2 regions of the Halomonas sp. NCCP-2165 genome follow, and region 2 is predicted to be linked to the other one. Evidence: predicted binding sites of a transcription regulator. Region 2 holds the regulator's gene; the other holds the start of a gene.
The links. The regulator FliA, encoded in region 2, starts transcription of late flagellar genes. The targets are predictions, from matches to a motif close to CTAAAGTTNNNNNNNNNNCNGCCGATA.
Positions count from the first base shown of each region.

Region 1: flgK (flagellar hook-associated protein FlgK) is a predicted target of FliA. The motif match lies at 3,028-3,054, and genes of this name have one in related genera.

Region 1 covers NZ_BRCY01000010.1:97,977-105,864, reverse strand. Annotated here, with positions in the region: gene flgL (flagellar hook-associated protein FlgL) at 103-1,317, opposite strand; gene flgK (flagellar hook-associated protein FlgK) at 1,335-2,996, opposite strand; gene flgJ (flagellar assembly peptidoglycan hydrolase FlgJ) at 3,274-4,269, opposite strand; gene NFU04_RS07420 (flagellar basal body P-ring protein FlgI) at 4,269-5,396, opposite strand; gene NFU04_RS07415 (flagellar basal body L-ring protein FlgH) at 5,409-6,077, opposite strand; gene flgG (flagellar basal-body rod protein FlgG) at 6,106-6,888, opposite strand; gene NFU04_RS07405 (flagellar basal body rod protein FlgF) at 6,913-7,653, opposite strand; gene NFU04_RS07400 (flagellar hook protein FlgE) at 7,668-7,888, opposite strand, start outside.
Region 2 covers NZ_BRCY01000035.1:7,499-15,386, reverse strand. Annotated here, with positions in the region: gene flhA (flagellar biosynthesis protein FlhA) at 1-1,414, shown strand, start outside; gene flhF (flagellar biosynthesis protein FlhF) at 1,411-3,966, shown strand; gene NFU04_RS14510 (hypothetical protein) at 3,998-4,786, shown strand; gene NFU04_RS14505 (flagellar protein FlhE) at 4,786-5,172, shown strand; gene NFU04_RS14500 (RNA polymerase sigma factor FliA) at 5,323-6,021, shown strand; gene NFU04_RS14495 (carboxy terminal-processing peptidase) at 6,372-7,888, opposite strand, start outside.

The DNA.
Region 1 (7,888 bases), on a different contig from region 2:
TCCATACGCTGCAATAGAAAAAGCGCCCCCGAGACGATTCGAGGGCGCTCCTGCCATATCCGATGTGCCCGGAGCGTCGGATGCGCCTTCGGCTTATCCGACCTACAGCTGGTCGAAGAGGGAGACGCCCTGAATATCGACGAAGGCCTTCTGGGCCGCCATCAGCCCCACCTGGCGCAGGCTGTAGTCGGCGGCGGCCTCCACATAGTCGAGGTCGACCAGATCGGAGAGGGTCTGCTCGTAGTTGAGCATGCGGTTGCCGGCCACGCTGTCCACCACGTCCAGCTCGTTGAGCCGCGCCCCCACCGAGGCCCGCACGGTGAGGATATTGTCCTGGGCGTTGTCCAGCTCGCGCAGGCTGGTATTGAGGGTATTGCGCAATGCCGCCTTCTCGGCGGGGGTGTCGGCGGGCGTCTCCAGCACGGCGATGGCGTTCTCCAGGGTGCGGAACAGGTCCGGCTCCATCTCGGTGGCGCGGCCCAGGGTCAGCTCGTCACCATCCGCGGGCGTCCCCTCGAGCTCCACCGCCATCCCGGCGACTTCGATACGGGTTCCTTCGCTATAAGCCCCCGTCTGCACGCTGGCGCCTCCGGCATCGAAGATCTCGTAGTCGAAGCCGCCGGCACCATCGTCGCTAAAGACGATGCGGTGCTGCTGACCATAGGCGGGGTCGGTGAGGTCCGTGGTCAGGGGCGAGCCGTAGGTGACATTGCCGGCGTTGCCGCCGTCCGCCTTGGCCAAGAGGCCGGCGCTGGCATGCACGCTCTGGAAGATATCGGCGCCGGTATCGGTGACCGGCATCTTGCGCGCGGCATCGATCTGCTGCTCGCGATTGCGGCTGTCGCCCTCGTACTGCACGGCGCCGCCGGCATCCTTGGCGAAGGGCGGCGCGTCGTCCCGGTAGCCGCCGAACAAATAACGGCCGTTGCCATCGGTGCTGTTGGCCTGGCCCAGCAGGGACTCGTAGAGCCCCTTGAGTTCGCTGGCCACGGAGTTGCGATCCACGTCGCTCAGGGTATCGCTGGAGGCCTGCAGCAGCAGGGTCTTGGCGCGGGTGATGCCGTCGTTGGCGCTGTTGAGCACGCTCTCGCTCTGGGCCAGGGCATTGCGGGCGCTGACCCGGGCGTCCATGTACTGCTGGGTCACCGCCTTGGCCTGATCGACCCCCACGGCGCGGGACGCCGCCTGGGGGTCGTCGGAGGGCTTGTTGACCCGCTTGCCGCTGGCGATCTGCTGGCCGATCTCCAGGAAGGCGCCCTGCTGACGGTTGAGGCTGTTGACGTTCTGCTGGAACAGGGTCTGGGTACTGATACGCATGAAAATTCCTCGCCGCCTTAGCTACGCAGGTTGAGCAGGGTATCGATGATGGTGGTGCCGGTCTCGATCACCTTGGCGTTGGCCATGTAGTACTGCTGATAGCGCATCAGGTTGGCGGCCTCCTCGTCCAGGTTGACCCCGGACTCGGACTGCTGCACCGCGCTGAGCTGATCTGTCAGCCCCTGCTGGGCCTCGGCATTGACCTTGACGATATTGGTGCGGTTGCCCACGTCGCTGACCAGGGCGCCATAGGCCTGGCTAAAGGTCGCGCCGCCGCCCACCAGTTGCTTGTCCTGCAGTTCCTGCATCGCCAGGGCATTGCGGTTGTCGCCGCTGAGGTCCTCTGTCCCGGCGGCGATCTTCGAGGTATCGCCGATCAGGTTGTCCATGCCGCCGGCGGCGCCCTTGAGGGGCTGCACATTGAAGCGATCGCCGGCACCGGGGGGACCGTTCTGGATGGTGATCTCCAGCCCGCCGAAGGCAAGGGTGGGCGGCGTCGCGGCACCGTCGTAATTGACATCGGCGGGATCCAGGGTCTCCCCGGTATCCTGGCGGGTCACCACATAATTGCCGCCGTCGTAGACCACGTCATAACCGGTGGCGGCCAGGTGGGTCAGGTCGCCGGGCCCACCCACCGGATCCTTGTAGGTGCCGAAGGCCACATCCAGGGAGGCGGTGCCGCCATTGCTCTCGTGGTTAAAGGCCTGGGGCTGGCCGAGACCGAACATATCGCCGCCGGCATCGCCGTTGAGGTCGATCCCCTGGCGGTGCTGGACATTGAAGGCCTCGGCCAGGGAGACGGCCATCTGGCCGAGCTGATTCTGCACCCGGTCCAGGCTCTCGGTGCGGAAGGTCATGATGCCGCCCAGGGTACCGCCCTGGATGACGTCTTCCTCGAGCTTGGTCAGGTTACCCGCCGGATCGCGATAGCCGATGATGGTGCGCTCGGGGTCGCTGGCGTCGCTGACCGCCTCCAGCTTGAAGGCCTGGGTCCCCGCCACCAGCGGCTGGCCATTGGGCAGGCTGACGTTATAGCTCTTGCCGTCCTGGATAGTGAGGCGCAGGTCGAGGCGTTCGCTCATCTCGTGGACCAGGTGGTCGCGCTGATTGAGCAGGCTATTGGGCGCCTCGCCGCTGCGTGCCCGGGCCAGGGCGATCTCGCGATTGAGGTAGGCCAGCTCCTCGGTGGCGTTGTTGATCTGGGTGATCTCGTCGCGGATCAGCCCATTGACGCCGTCCTGCATGTCCGCCAGGTAGCCGTCGAAGGAGCGGAACTGGGCGCTCAGGGTATTGGCACTGCCGATCACCCCCTGGCGGGCCGCCGGGTCGGAGGGGGCCCCGGCCAGGTCCTCCAGCGACGAGAAGAAGTTCTGCATCAGCGGCGCCAGGCCGGCGTCGCGATCGGCCAGCAGGCTGTCGATCTGGCTGATCTGGCTCTGGTAGGTATTGAGTGCCGACGACTTGCTGGTGGCGGCATTGAGCTGCCCCGCCACGTACTGGTTGAACTGGCGCTGGATGTCCTGCACCTGGACGCCGCCGTTGCCGCCGCGCCCCTCGCTGAGGATGGTCAGCTCCCGGTTGTAGCCCGGGGTGTAGACATTGGTGATGTTGTTGCCGGTGGTGGCCAGGGCGTTCTGGGCGGCATTGAGGCCGCTGACGCCGATGGAGAACAGGCTCATCCTTCGCTTCCCTTGAAGATGTTGGTTTTCTTATCGGCCGTGCCGCGACTTACTTTAGGCTTATCGCAGATCAGCGTGAATCCACGACATGGCAGAGCCTCGGCTTGCTATTGTGGGAGTTTGGCTATGCCGAACAATTGGCGCCGCCAGGCGCCTCGGGGCTCGCCAGGATCGCCCTGCGGGCGATATCGCGCGGAATCCGCGCTCCCACAATAGGGTTCGCGCCAGAGTGCGAAGAACCAAACTGTAGGTCCGGCCTGGCTAGGTCCGGGCCGGCTTAGCGGCTGGCCAGCCGCGGCCCCTCCGGCAGCGGCCCCAGGCTGTCCATGATGCTGATCAGCTTGTCGGCATACTGGGGGTCGGTGGCATAGCCGCCGGCCTGCAGGGCGTGGGCGGCCTGGCGGGCATTGCCCGCCGCCGTGACCCCGGCGTAGCGGGGGTTGTCGCCGATCAGCCGCGCATAGTCGGTAAAGGCCTCGGCGTAGGAGTCATAGACCCGGAAGCGGTCGCTGATGCGGGTGCGCTGGCCATCGAGATACTCGTGGGTGACGATCTCGGTGGTCTCGCCCCGCCAGTGCCGACCGGCCTTGATGCCGAAGAGGTTATGGCTCTCGCCGCCGTCCCGGGTGGGAATGCCGCGCCGTCCCCAGCCGGTCTCCAGGGCCGCCTGGGCCAGGATCAACTCGGCGGGCACCCCGCTGGCCTCGCTGGCGCGCCGGGCCGGCTCGGCCAGGCGCTCGACGAAGGCCTGCACATGCTCGGCCCGCTCGCCACCAGCGGCCCGCCCGGCGGGGGCCTCCACCGGGGGCTCGCTGGGCACCGGCTCAGCGCCGCCCGCCGGGCGGGCCGCCAGGGCCTGCATAAAGTCGGCGGGGGCCTGCTCGCCCATCGACATCAGGGGGCGCGGCGTGCCCCGCGGAATGCCGGCGATCAGCTCGCTTTCCCGCTCGTTCGGCGCTACCGATCCCAGGTGGCCCTCCAGCTGACGCACCAGCGCCTCGGCCAGGCCCATGCCGCCGCCCCGGGCGCTCAGGTGCTGGGCGAGTTGCTGGTCATGCAGCTCGGTATAGAAGCGGGTCTGCTGACTGTTCATCAGATCGCTGTCGGGGATGGCGGCGCGCATGCTCTTGAGCATGCGCTGCAGGAACAGCGCCTCGAACTGCTGGGCGGCCCCCTCGAGGCCGGCCCGCTCGTCCTGGCGGGCGGTGTGGCGCAGGCGCTGGATGCCCTGCACATCCAGGGCGAACTGGCCGGAGAGGTCGTTGGCGCTCATCACAGGATCTCCAGTTCGGCGCGCAGGGAACCGGCGGCCTTCAGGGCCTCGAGGATCGACATCAGGTCCTGGGGCGTGGCACCCAGGGCGTTGAGGGCATTGACCACCTCGGTGAGGTCGGCGCCCTCCACCACCCGCAGGTAGGCGTCCTGTTCCTGCACGCGGATCTCGCTGTCCGGCACCACCACCGTGGTGCCCTCGCCGAAGGGCGCCGGCTGGCTGACCTGGAACTGGGTATCGATGGTGATGGAGAGGTTGCCGTGGGCCACGGCGGCGCGATGCAGGCGCACGGCGCCATTGAGCACCACCGAGCCGGTGCGCGAGTTGACCACCACCCGCGCCGGGGCCTCGGTGGGGGTCACGTCCAGGCTCTCGATCCGAGCCATGAAGCCGACCCGGGCATTATCGTCGAGGGGACCATCCAGGGCGATCACCCGACCGTCCCGGGCCGAGGCCACCACCCGACCGAATTCGCGATTGATGGCCGCGACCACCCGCTGGGCGGTGCCGAAGTCGGCTTCCTTGAGCTCCAGCTCCAGCAGGCCGCCGTTGGCGCCCAGGTTGAGGGGCACCTCGCGCTCCACCATGGCGCCACCGGCGATCCGCCCGCTGGCCTGATGATTGACCTGCACCGAGCTCCCCCCCGCCTCGGCGCCGGCGCCGCCCACCAGCAGATTGCCCTGGGCGATGGCGTAGGTATCGCCGTCGGCGCCCTTGAGGGGGGTCATCAGCAGGGTGCCGCCGCGCAGGCTGCGGGCGTTGCCCACCGAGGAGACCACCACGTCGAGGCGCTGCCCGGGCCGCGAAAAGGGCGGCAGGTCGGCGGTGACCATTACCGCCGCCACGTTGCGCAGCTGCATATTGGTCCCCGCCGGCACGGTGACGCCGAGCTGGGAGAGCATATTGGTCAGGCTCTGGCCGGTGAAGGGCGCCTGCATGGTCTGGTCGCCGGTACCGTCCAGGCCCACCACCAGGCCATAGCCCACCAGGACGTTGTCGCGTACCCCGGCGAAGTTGGCCAGCTCGCGGATGCGTTCGGCCTGGGCCGGCAGGGCCAGCAGCCACAACAGCCCCAGAATCAGCAGGCGGGTGGCGAGTCGAGGTAGCGGTCGGGTCGGGGTCATCATAGGGGCGGCCCGTCAGAAGGGTGAAATATTCAGGAAGAAGCGCTGCAGCCAGCCCATGTGCTGGGCCTCGTTGATATAGCCATCGCCCACGTACTCGATGCGGGCATCGGCCACCTGGGTGGAGGGCACGCTGTTCTGGGCGGTGATGGTGCGCGGGTTGACCACCCCGGAGAAGCGGATGAATTCGGTGCCCTGGTTGATGGCGATCTGCTTCTCGCCGCGCACCCGCAGGTTGCCGTTGTTCATCACCTCCAGCACCGACACCGTGATGGTGCCGGTAAAGGAGTTGTTGGCCTGGGAGCCACCGCCGCCATCGAAGTCGCTGGCCCCGGAGAGGTCGAAGCCGTACTCGGCGAGGGTCTCCAGGGCGTCGGGCAGGGTATCGAGCTCGAGGCTCGCCGAGCCGTTGCGGTCGGCATTGGTGCGGGCGTTCTTGCTGGCGCTGACCTCTTCGTCCAGCACGATGGTGAGGATATCCCCCACCATGCGCGGGCGACGATCCTCGAACAGCGGCTGATAACCGCGACGCTCCTGATAGATGGAACCGTTGGCCACCGGCGCCGGGCGGTCGGGAATGCTGATCTGCTCCTGCTCCCCCACCACCGAGGCGTGGGGGATCTGGGCACAGCCGGCCAGTGCCAGCAGCGTCAGGGCGAGCAGGACCGGGCCGAGGTGTCGCATCGTGGCTCCCATGGCGTCAAGGCATCCTTTAGAGCTGGGCCAGGCGGGCCAGCATCTCGTCGCTGGTCTGCACCGCCTTGCTGTTGATCTCGTAGGCCCGCTGGGTCTGGATCATGCTGACCATCTCCTCCACCACGTTGACGTTGGAGGTCTCCACATAGCCCTGCATCAGGGTGCCGGTGCCGTTCATGCCCGGCAGGCTCTCGTTGCGCGGGCCGGAGGCGGTGGTCTCCCGGTAGAGGTTGCCGCCGATGCTCTCCAGGCCGGTGGGATTGACGAAGGTGGAGAGCGAGAGCTGCCCCACCTCCTGGCTCTGGGAGTCGCCGGGCACCCGCACGCTGACGATGCCGTCCTCGCCGATGGAGATCGACAGGGCGTTCTGGGGAATGATGATCGCCGGCTCCACGGGGTAGCCGTTGGCGGTGACCATCTGGCCGTTCTGGTCGAGCTGGAAGCTGCCGTCCCGGGTATAGCCGGTGGTGCCGTCCGGCATCAGCACCTGGAAGAAGCCGTTACCCTCGATGGCCAGGTCCCGGGAGTTGCCGGTGGCCTCGAGCCCACCCTGGGAGTGCAGGCGCTCGGTGGCCACCGGGCGCACCCCGGTGCCCACCTGCATGCCGGAGGGCAGGCGGTTCTGGATATCGTTGTTGGCGCCGGGCTGACGCAGGTTCTGGTAGAGCAGGTCCTCGAACACCGCCCGGGAACGCTTGAAGCCGTTGGTGCCGACGTTGGCCAGGTTGTTGGAGATCACGTCCATCTGGACCTGCTGCGACTCCAGGCCGGTCTTGGCGGTCCACAGTGAAGAAATCATCGTTGTGTCGTCCTTAGTATCCGGTTAGCCCTGCAGGGAGAGCAGGCTGTTAGCACGCTGGGCATTCTCGTCGGCGCTGGAGATCACCTTCATCTGCATCTCGTAGCGCCGCGCCACGTCGATCATCGAGACCATCGACTCGATGGCGCTGACGTTGCTGCCTTCCAGGGTGCCGCTGGCCAGGCGCACGGCCTCGTCCTGGGGCAGTGCCCCGGCGGGGGCGCGAAAGAGGCCGTCGTCGCCGCGCACCAGGGCCGCCTCGCCGGGGTCGACCAGCTTGATGCGCCCCACGTCCACCAGGGCATCCGCCTGCTGGCCCTCGCCGATGGCGCTGACGGTGCCGTCGGCGCCCATCGAGAGCCGGGCACCGAGGGGCACCACCATGGGGCCGCCATCGCCGATCACCGGGTGGCCGGCGATGCGCAGCACGCCGTCGCCGTCCACCTGGATATCGCCGCGGCGGGTATAGGCCTCGCTGCCGTCCGGGGCCTGCACCGCCAGCCAGCCATCGCCCTCGATGGCCACGTCCAGGTCACGCCCGGTGGTGCTCATGGGCCCCGGCGAGAAGTCGGCCCCCGGGGTGGTGGCGGCCACCGACACTCGGGTCGGCAGCAGGCCATCGCCCTGCACCGGCACCGCGCGCATGGCGTGCAGCTGGGCGCGGAAGCCGCTGGTGCCGGCATTGGCCAGGTTGTGGCTGACCACCGCCTGCTGGTCCATGCTCTGCTTGGCGCCGCTCATGGCGGTATAGAGGATACGATCCATGGCTCAGGCTCCCATCAGCGCAGGTTGATGGCGGTCTGCAGGACCTCATCCTGGGTCTTGATGGTCTGGGAGTTGGCCTGGTAGGCGCGCTGGGTGACGATCATCTCCACCAGCTCCCGGGCCATGTCCACGTTGGAGGTCTCGATGGCCCCGGACTGGATGGCGCCCAGCACCCCGGCCCCCGGCGTGCCGAGCAGCTCCTGGCCGGAGGCCTGGGTGGCGGTCCAGCCGTTAT
Region 2 (7,888 bases):
GTTGATCGGCATGCTCCAGCACGACATGGCCTTCGGCGATGCCGCCCGCACCTATACCCTGATGACCATCGGCGACGGCCTGGTGGCGCAGATTCCCGCCCTAGTGATCTCCACCGCCGCCGGCGTCACCGTGTCCCGGGTCACCACCGACCAGGACGTCGGCCAGCAGATGCTCAGCCAGCTGTTCGTCAATCCCCAGGTGCTGATCCTGGCCGCGGCGGTCATGGGCCTGCTGGGCCTGGTGCCGGGCATGCCCAACCTGGTGTTCCTGATCTTCACCGCCCTGCTGGGCGGCCTGGCCTGGCTGCTGATCAAGCGTCAGCAGGAGGCGCTGGTGCAGGAGGCGGAGAGCGCGCCGCCGCCGGCGCCCCAGGAGGCCCCGGAGGCGAGCTGGGACGATGTCCAGCTGGTGGACACCCTGGGCCTGGAGGTGGGGCACCGGTTGATTCCCCTGGTCGACCAGCGCCAGGACGGCGAGCTGCTGGGACGCATCAAGAGCGTGCGCAAGAAGTTCGCCCAGGAGGTGGGCTTCCTGCCGCCGGTGGTGCATATCCGCGACAACCTGGAGCTGGGGCCCAATGCCTATGTGATCACCCTCAAGGGGGTGGAGATCGGGCGCGCCGACGCCTACCCGGGCAAGTGGCTGGCCATCGACCCGGGCCAGGTCTCCGGCCAGCTCGACGGTACCCCCACCGAGGATCCCGCCTTCGGCCTGCCGGCGGTATGGATCGACGCCGGCCAGCGCGAGCACGCCCAGGTCTACGGCTACACGGTGGTGGATGCCGGCACCGTGGTGGCCACCCACCTCAATCACCTGCTGCATCAGCACGCCGCCGAGATGCTCGGCCGCGGCGAGGTGCAGCAGTTGCTCGACAAGCTGGGCGAGGAGCACAAGCCCCTGGTGGAAGAGGTGGTGCCCAAGGCGATCTCCCTGACCGTGCTGCAGCGGCTGCTCCAGCAACTGCTCGACGAGGAGGTGTCGATCCGCGACCTGCGCACCATCCTCGACACCCTGGCCGAGCATGCGCCCCAGCAGCAGGACGTGGGAGAACTGACCGCCCTGGTGCGCATCAGCCTGGGCCGTGCGATCACCCAGCAGTGGTTCCCGGGCCGCGACGAGCTCCACGTGATCGGCCTCGACGCCCAGCTCGAGCAGGTACTGCTGCAGGCCATGAACGGCAACGGCGCCCTGGAGCCGGGCCTGGCGGATACCCTGATGACCCAGGCGGAGCAGGCCCTGGAGCGCCAGGAGGCCAAGGGCGAGCCGCCGGTGCTGGTGGTGCAGCACGGCCTGCGCCCGGTGCTGGCCCGCTTCCTGCGCCGTCGCCTGCGGCACCTGGTGGTGATGTCCCAGGCCGAGATTCCCGATGATCGCACCCTGAGAGTGACCAGCCTGGTGGGAGGTAATGGATGAGCGTGACCCGCTTCCTGGGCGCCAATGTGCGCGAGGCGATGCGCCGGGTGCGCAGCGCCCTCGGCGACGACGCCCTGATCCTGGCCAATCGACGCACCGCGGAGGGGGTCGAGATCCTCGCCACGACGGAGGCCGAGGCGGCGTCCCAGACCGAGGCCCCGGCGGCGTCCCGGAGCGAGGCGCCGGCCCCCGACAGCGGGGCGGACTTTAGCCTGCCCGCCGGACGCAGCCCCGCGAGTTTCGCCCAGGCCCTGGCGGCGCGCCACGGCGTGAGCCTGCCCGAAGATTCGGTGTCGGACCCGGCATCGCGGGACTCCGCGTCCGATTCCCTTCGGGCCCAGGCCCTGGCGGCGCGTAGCGGCGTTAGCCTGTCCGCGACGCCGGCAGCGACCGATGGTTCGCAGGGATCCGGCGACGATCCGGAAATCATCCGCGAGACGCCGCCGCCCAAGCCGTTGAGTCGTGCCCGGGCCGCCTATTCACCGGCTCTCGATGCCTCTGCTGAGCCTCCGGAGGCGGGCGGCCATCCCCTGGTCCCGGAACCGGGCGCTGGGGATCCCGCAGCGCCTCAATCGGCAGTCCAGGAGGCCGATTTCGTCGCCCTGAGCCAGCGGCTGCTTAGCGAGGTGCAGGATATGCGCCAGCTGCTGACCCGGGAACCGCCGGCCCGGGAGGGGCGCCCCGGTGCCCTGCAGGGGCTGCAGCGCCAACTGGTGGCGGCCGGCTTCGGTCATGCCCTGATCAGCGAGCTGCTCGCCGGCCTGCCCACCGAGCTGGCCCTGGCGGATGCCGAGGCGGCGCCGGTGCAGGCCTGGCTCAAGCGCGCCCTGGCCGCCCGACTGACGACCCGGGACGACGAGGAGAGCCTGTTCACCGAGGCCGGTATCCTCGCCCTGGTGGGGCCCACCGGGGTGGGCAAGACCACCACCACCGCCAAGCTGGCGGCCCGCTACGTGATGCGTCACGGCCCCGAGGGGCTGGCCCTGGTGACCACCGACAGCTACCGCATCGGTGCCCATGAGCAACTGCGCATCTATGCCGATATTCTCGGCGTGGAGGTGCATGCCCTGGACGCCGAGACGCCCCTGGAGGGGCTGCTGGGGCGCCTGGCCGACAAGGCCCTGGTGATTATCGACACCGTGGGCATGAGCCAGCGCGATCAGCGCCTGGTGGATCAGGTGGCGCGGCTGCAGCTGGGGCGGCGTGGGGTGCGCCTGATGCTGATGCTCAGCGCCACCAGCCAGGGGGAGACCCTGGAGGAGATCGTTCGGACCTATTGTCGCGCCGCCCGGGCGGCGGGGGCACGCCTCGAGGACGTGATCCTCACCAAGCAGGACGAGGCGGCGCGCCTCGGTCCCTTGCTGGATGGGCTGATTCGTCACGGCCTGCGGCTCAATTTCGTCTGTCATGGGCAGCAGGTGCCCGAGGACATGGCCCGCGCCGATGGACCGACCCTGATCGAGGCGGCGCTGGCCAGCGCCGAGGCGGCGCCCAGCAACGGTCAGGTAGCGGCGGAGTTGCCCCGATTGGCGAGCTGGTCCCGGGACCTGGCCGGTCAGAGTCGCGCCCTGGGCGCCGCCTGGCGTCGCCTGGGACACACGCTGCCCGCCTTCGCGCCCCTGGCCGAGGCCTGGCAGGCGGCGGGCCTGCCGCCGGCGGCGCAGGCCAGGCACCTGGAGGCCCTGTGGTCCCGCGAAGCAGCGGAGGCGGGCGCCATCATGCGCTGGGCGCGGCGGCGTCCCCAGGCCCAGGGCTGGCGCCAGCCCGACCAGCGGCTGACGCCCCAGGGCCTCGGCCTGGGGCTGCCCGCCCTGCAGCATCGCCAGCCCGCCGATGAGATCGAGCGGCTGGCCTGGGCCGACGCCCTGGGGGTTCGCGCCCACCTGTTGCCGAGCCTGCCCGGCCGTGACGCCTGGGACTGGCTGGGCGAGCGGGTGCGGCCCTGGCTGGCCCAGGCCCGGGCCGGCGCCCGGGTCTGGTACCGCGGCGAGCGCCTGCCCCTCGGCGAGCTGGTGGGGCAGGGCGAGGCGCTGACGCCGCTGCCCTGTCGCTACCGTCAGGAGGCGGCGACCCTGAGCCTGCGCCAGTTGGCGGTGGCGGCGTCGCCGGCGGGTCGCCGCCGCCAGGAGGATCGCGCCCTCTGGGCCTGGTGCGGCGAACTGCAGAGCGAGACGGGGCAGCGGCTGGGGCGCCGCTACTGGCTGTCGCCGGCCTGGCTGGAGTGGGATGCCCTGGAGCTGTTGCGTCATCAACTGGGCCTGGAGGGTCTCGAGCGGCTGACCCGGCGCGCCTGGCAGCAGTTGCCGGAGGCCGGGCTCGATCCCCTGGAGCCGCAGCTGCGCTTGACCCTGGCCGCGGGGCTGGCCGCCCTTGCCCAGGCCCTGGAGCACAGCGAGGCGGCCTGGGCCCTGGACCTGCGCGGCGAGCTGCTGGCCCTGCAGGGCGGGCGCCGGGCGCGCAGCGCCGGCCGGCTGCTGGATGGCCTGGTACAGCTGCTGATCGCCAGGGATGCCCTGCGCAGCCTGACCCTGGGGCTGGAGGAAGTGCGATGAATCAGGCGATGTTCGCCGGGGAGGCGGGATAATGAGTGCCGATCAGGCCCAGGGCCTGCGACGCTGGGTCGAGAGCCAAGCAGAGAGCCAAGCAGAGAGCCAAGCAGAGAGCCAAGCAGAGAGCCAGGAACGCGGCGAGGCGCCGCCCCCCGACGCTAGCGGGGAGGATCGGGAGACCCTGATCGCCAGGACGCTACGGGAGATTGCCCTCGCGGCGCCCGGCGAGGCCCCCACGCCGAGCCCCGCTGCGGACGTATCGCTCGAGGACCGGGAAACGGCGATCGCCAGGGTGCTGGTCGAGATCGCCCGTGGCGAGTCACGCACGGCGGCGCAGCGGCCTGCCGAGCCGGCGCTCCCCTCCGCGAAGGCGCCTCCCGAGAAAACGCCAAGGCCGCAGCAGGCGCGGCCCAGGGGTGCCAGGGCGGCCGCGCCGAGGGTGGCCGCCGAGCCGGCGGCGCGGTACCGGCTGCGGGTGCTGGGGCTCGCCGAGGAGGAGCGCCCCCGGGCCCAGCGGCTGCTGGCCGCCTGGGCCGAGCGCGGTCAGCGCTGGGTCGGGGATCCCCGCGCCTGGCGCCTGGCGGCGGTGCCGGCGGAGGCCCTGGGGCGTTATCCCGCCCAGGGCCGCTGGGCGCTGTGGGTGGCCCCGGGCCCGGACGCCTTTCGCCGCGGTTATCGCCTGTTGCTGGCGCTGACCCGCCGTCCCGGGCCGCGGCGCCTGCTGCTGTTGATGCCGAGGATGCGCTCCCGGCGGGGGCTGCCGGATAACCTGGTCCAGGTGGCCACGGACCTGGGGATCGACCTGCTGGTGATCACCCCGTGATGCGGGGGCTCGTCGCGCTGCTTGCCCTGTGGCTCGCCGGCCAGGCCCTCGCCGCCGGCAGCTGGGTGGCCGAGGCGCCGCCGCTGCGACTCTCGATGAGTGACCGCGACAGCCGCTCGGCGCCCCTGGCGCCGCCGCCGGGGATCGCCGAGGGGGGCGAGATCACCCGGGTGCGCTGGCGCCTCGAGGCGCCGCCGGGCGTCTTGCCGCCCCTGCGCCTGTGTCAGGGGCGTCGCTGCCTGCCGCTGAGCGGCGCCCGCGGCGTGAGCGAGGGCCTGGCCGGCGCCGCGGCGGATCGTCCCCTGCGCCTGCAGGGTCGCCTGCCGCCGGGGCGGGGTGGGGCCCTGACCCTGAGCGGCATCCAGGTGATCGTCGACTATCGCTGAAGGGCATTGCGACCCTGGTCGAGATAGCCGGAATAGCCGATGGAGTCGACGGCTATTCGCGCCTTTCCGGCGTGGCCGGGGCCCAATAATAGGAGAGAGTCGGTCGGCGCCGTCGACCGAGTGAGACGACCTTCCAGTTCGAGGCGAGGCATGTACACGGCACAGGGCAAGATCGATCAGACGGCGCTCGTCGAGCAGTATCTGCCGGTGGTGAGGCGACAGGCCCTGGCACTGCAGGTGCGGCTGCCGGCGGGCATCGAACTGGATGACCTGATCCAGGCCGGCATGATGGGCCTGCTGGATGCCATGGGGCGTTACGACGCCTCGGCGGGCGCCACCTTTACCACCTTCGCCAGCCAGCGCATTCGCGGCGCCATGATCGACGAGCTGCGCAGCCGCGACTGGTTGCCGCGCAGCGTGCGGCGCAATGCCCGGGCCCTGGATGCCAGCATCCGCCGCCTGGAGCAGCAACTGGGCCGCCCCCCGGAGGAACGCGAGATCGCCGCGGACCTGGAGATCGATCTCGACACCTATTACCAGCTGTTGGGGGATACCAACAACGGCCACCTGCTGCCCTTCGAGGAGCTGGTGGCGGAGGGGCAGGAGCCCAGCGCCGAGGAGGAGGGCGCCTCGCCCTTCCTGGCGCTGCTCTCCGGCGAGCGTCGCGAGCGCCTGGTGGCGGGGATCGAGGCCCTGCCGGAGCGCGAGAAGCTGCTGATGGCGCTCTACTATCAGGAGGAACTCAACCTCAAGGAGATCGGTGCCGTGCTCGGCGTCACCGAGTCCCGGGTCTGTCAGCTGCATAGCCAGGCCATCGGCCGGCTACGCTCGCGCCTCGCCGAGGAGTAGGGCGCGGCCGGCTGGCCCAGGTTTCCCTAGGCTCTGTACGAAAACTGCCTGCGCTCGCCCATACGGCGTTAAAAATCGGCTCAAAGTACTCATTTACACCCCGTAAACTCCGTCTTTTCGCCGATTTTTGCCTTGTCTGGCCATCGCTCGCCGACTTTTCGTACAAAACCTAGACCTACCGCTGCTTCGGCAGCGGTTTTTTTGTTCTTCGCAGGTTGGCGTGCCGGCATAGCTAGCCGGAGATAAACCGGGGCGAGGTCTCACGCTGAGCTGCGCAGAACGTTTTTGCGTGGCCCCGACGCGCCTCGGCCCCGGCGATTGCCGGGGCCGAGGCGCGAGACGGGGTGGGGTCAGTGGTCGTTATGGCTGAGCCGGGGGTCACCGCCGTCGAGTAGCAGGGCGTAGTCGAGGAGGATCTCGGCGGACTCCTCCACCTCGGCGCGATCCAGCGGGGTCGCTTCCTCCGCGTCCTCGTCGTTGCCCCGGGCATCCACCCAGTCTTCCAGCGGCTCCAGCCCCAGGGCCTCGCGACGGGCGTTCTCCAGGGCCAGCTGACGGGCCTCCTGGGTCTCGAGTTCCTGTTGGCGCCGCTCGCGGTTGAGGCTGACGCTGGTCCGATCCTCGCGCAGCTCGCGCACCAGCTCGGCCTGGTTCTGCAGGTAGACGAAGTTGGGGTGGTCGTCGATGCGTTCCCGGTGGCCGGCGCGCAGCGTCTCGATCACCCGCCAGGGCTCGCCATAGTGGCGATACTGGACGGCGCGCACCTGGTCCCAGGCCAGGGCGTTGTCGAGGCTGCTCTCGCCGATCTCCTCCGGGTCGATCAGGCTGGGGAAGAGGATATCCGGATCCACGCCGCGGTGCTGGGTGCTCTCGCCGGAGATGCGATAGAACTTGGCGCGGGTCAGCTTGATCTGGCCATGGCTCAGGTCGTTGAGGGTCTGGACGGTGCCCTTGCCAAAGGTGCGGTTGCCCAGCACCAGGCCGCGGCCGTAGTCCTGGATGGCGCCGGCGAAGATCTCCGAGGCGGAGGCGGAGAGGCGATTGACCAGCACCGCCAGGGGGCCGTCGTAGAGGCTGCCGCTCTCGGTGTCGCCATACAGGCTGATGCGGCCGCGGGCGTCGCGCACCTGCACCGTGGGGCCGCGATCGATAAACAGCCCGATCAGGGAGTTGGCCTCGTGCAGCGCGCCGCCGCCGTTGTTGCGCAGGTCCAGCACGATGCCGTCGACGTCCTCGGCCTTGAGCTCCTGCACCAGGCGCGCCACGTCGCGGGTGGTGCTGCGATAGTCGCTCTCGCCGGCCTGCCAGGCATCGAAGTCCACGTAGAAGGTCGGCACCTGGATGACGCCGATGCGATGGCGTTCGCCGTCCCGCTCGAGCTCGATGATCTCGCGGCTGGCGGCCTGATCCTCCAGGGTCACGGTATCGCGGGTGATCTCGATGATCCGCGAGCGGGTCATGTCCACCGCCTGAGCCGGCACCACGTCGAGGCGCACCACCGAGCCCTTGGGCCCGCGGATCATGTCGACCACCTCATCCAGGCGCATGCCCACCACATTGACCATCTCGGCGTCGTCGTCCTCGCCCTGGCCCACGGCGACGATGCGATCCGCCGGGGCCAGCAGCCCCGACTTGTCGGCGGGGCCGCCGGGCACCAGGCTGGCGACCTTGACGTACTCGTCCTCGGTCTGCAGCAGGGCGCCGATGCCCTCCAGGGAGAGGCGCATCTGGATATCGAAGGACTCCCCCTGACGCGGCGAGAAGTACTCGGTATGCGGGTCGATGGTGCCGGTCACCGCCGCCATGAAGAGGCCGAAGACATCGTCGCCGTTGGTCTGGCGGATCCGGTTGAGCTGGCCCTCGTAGC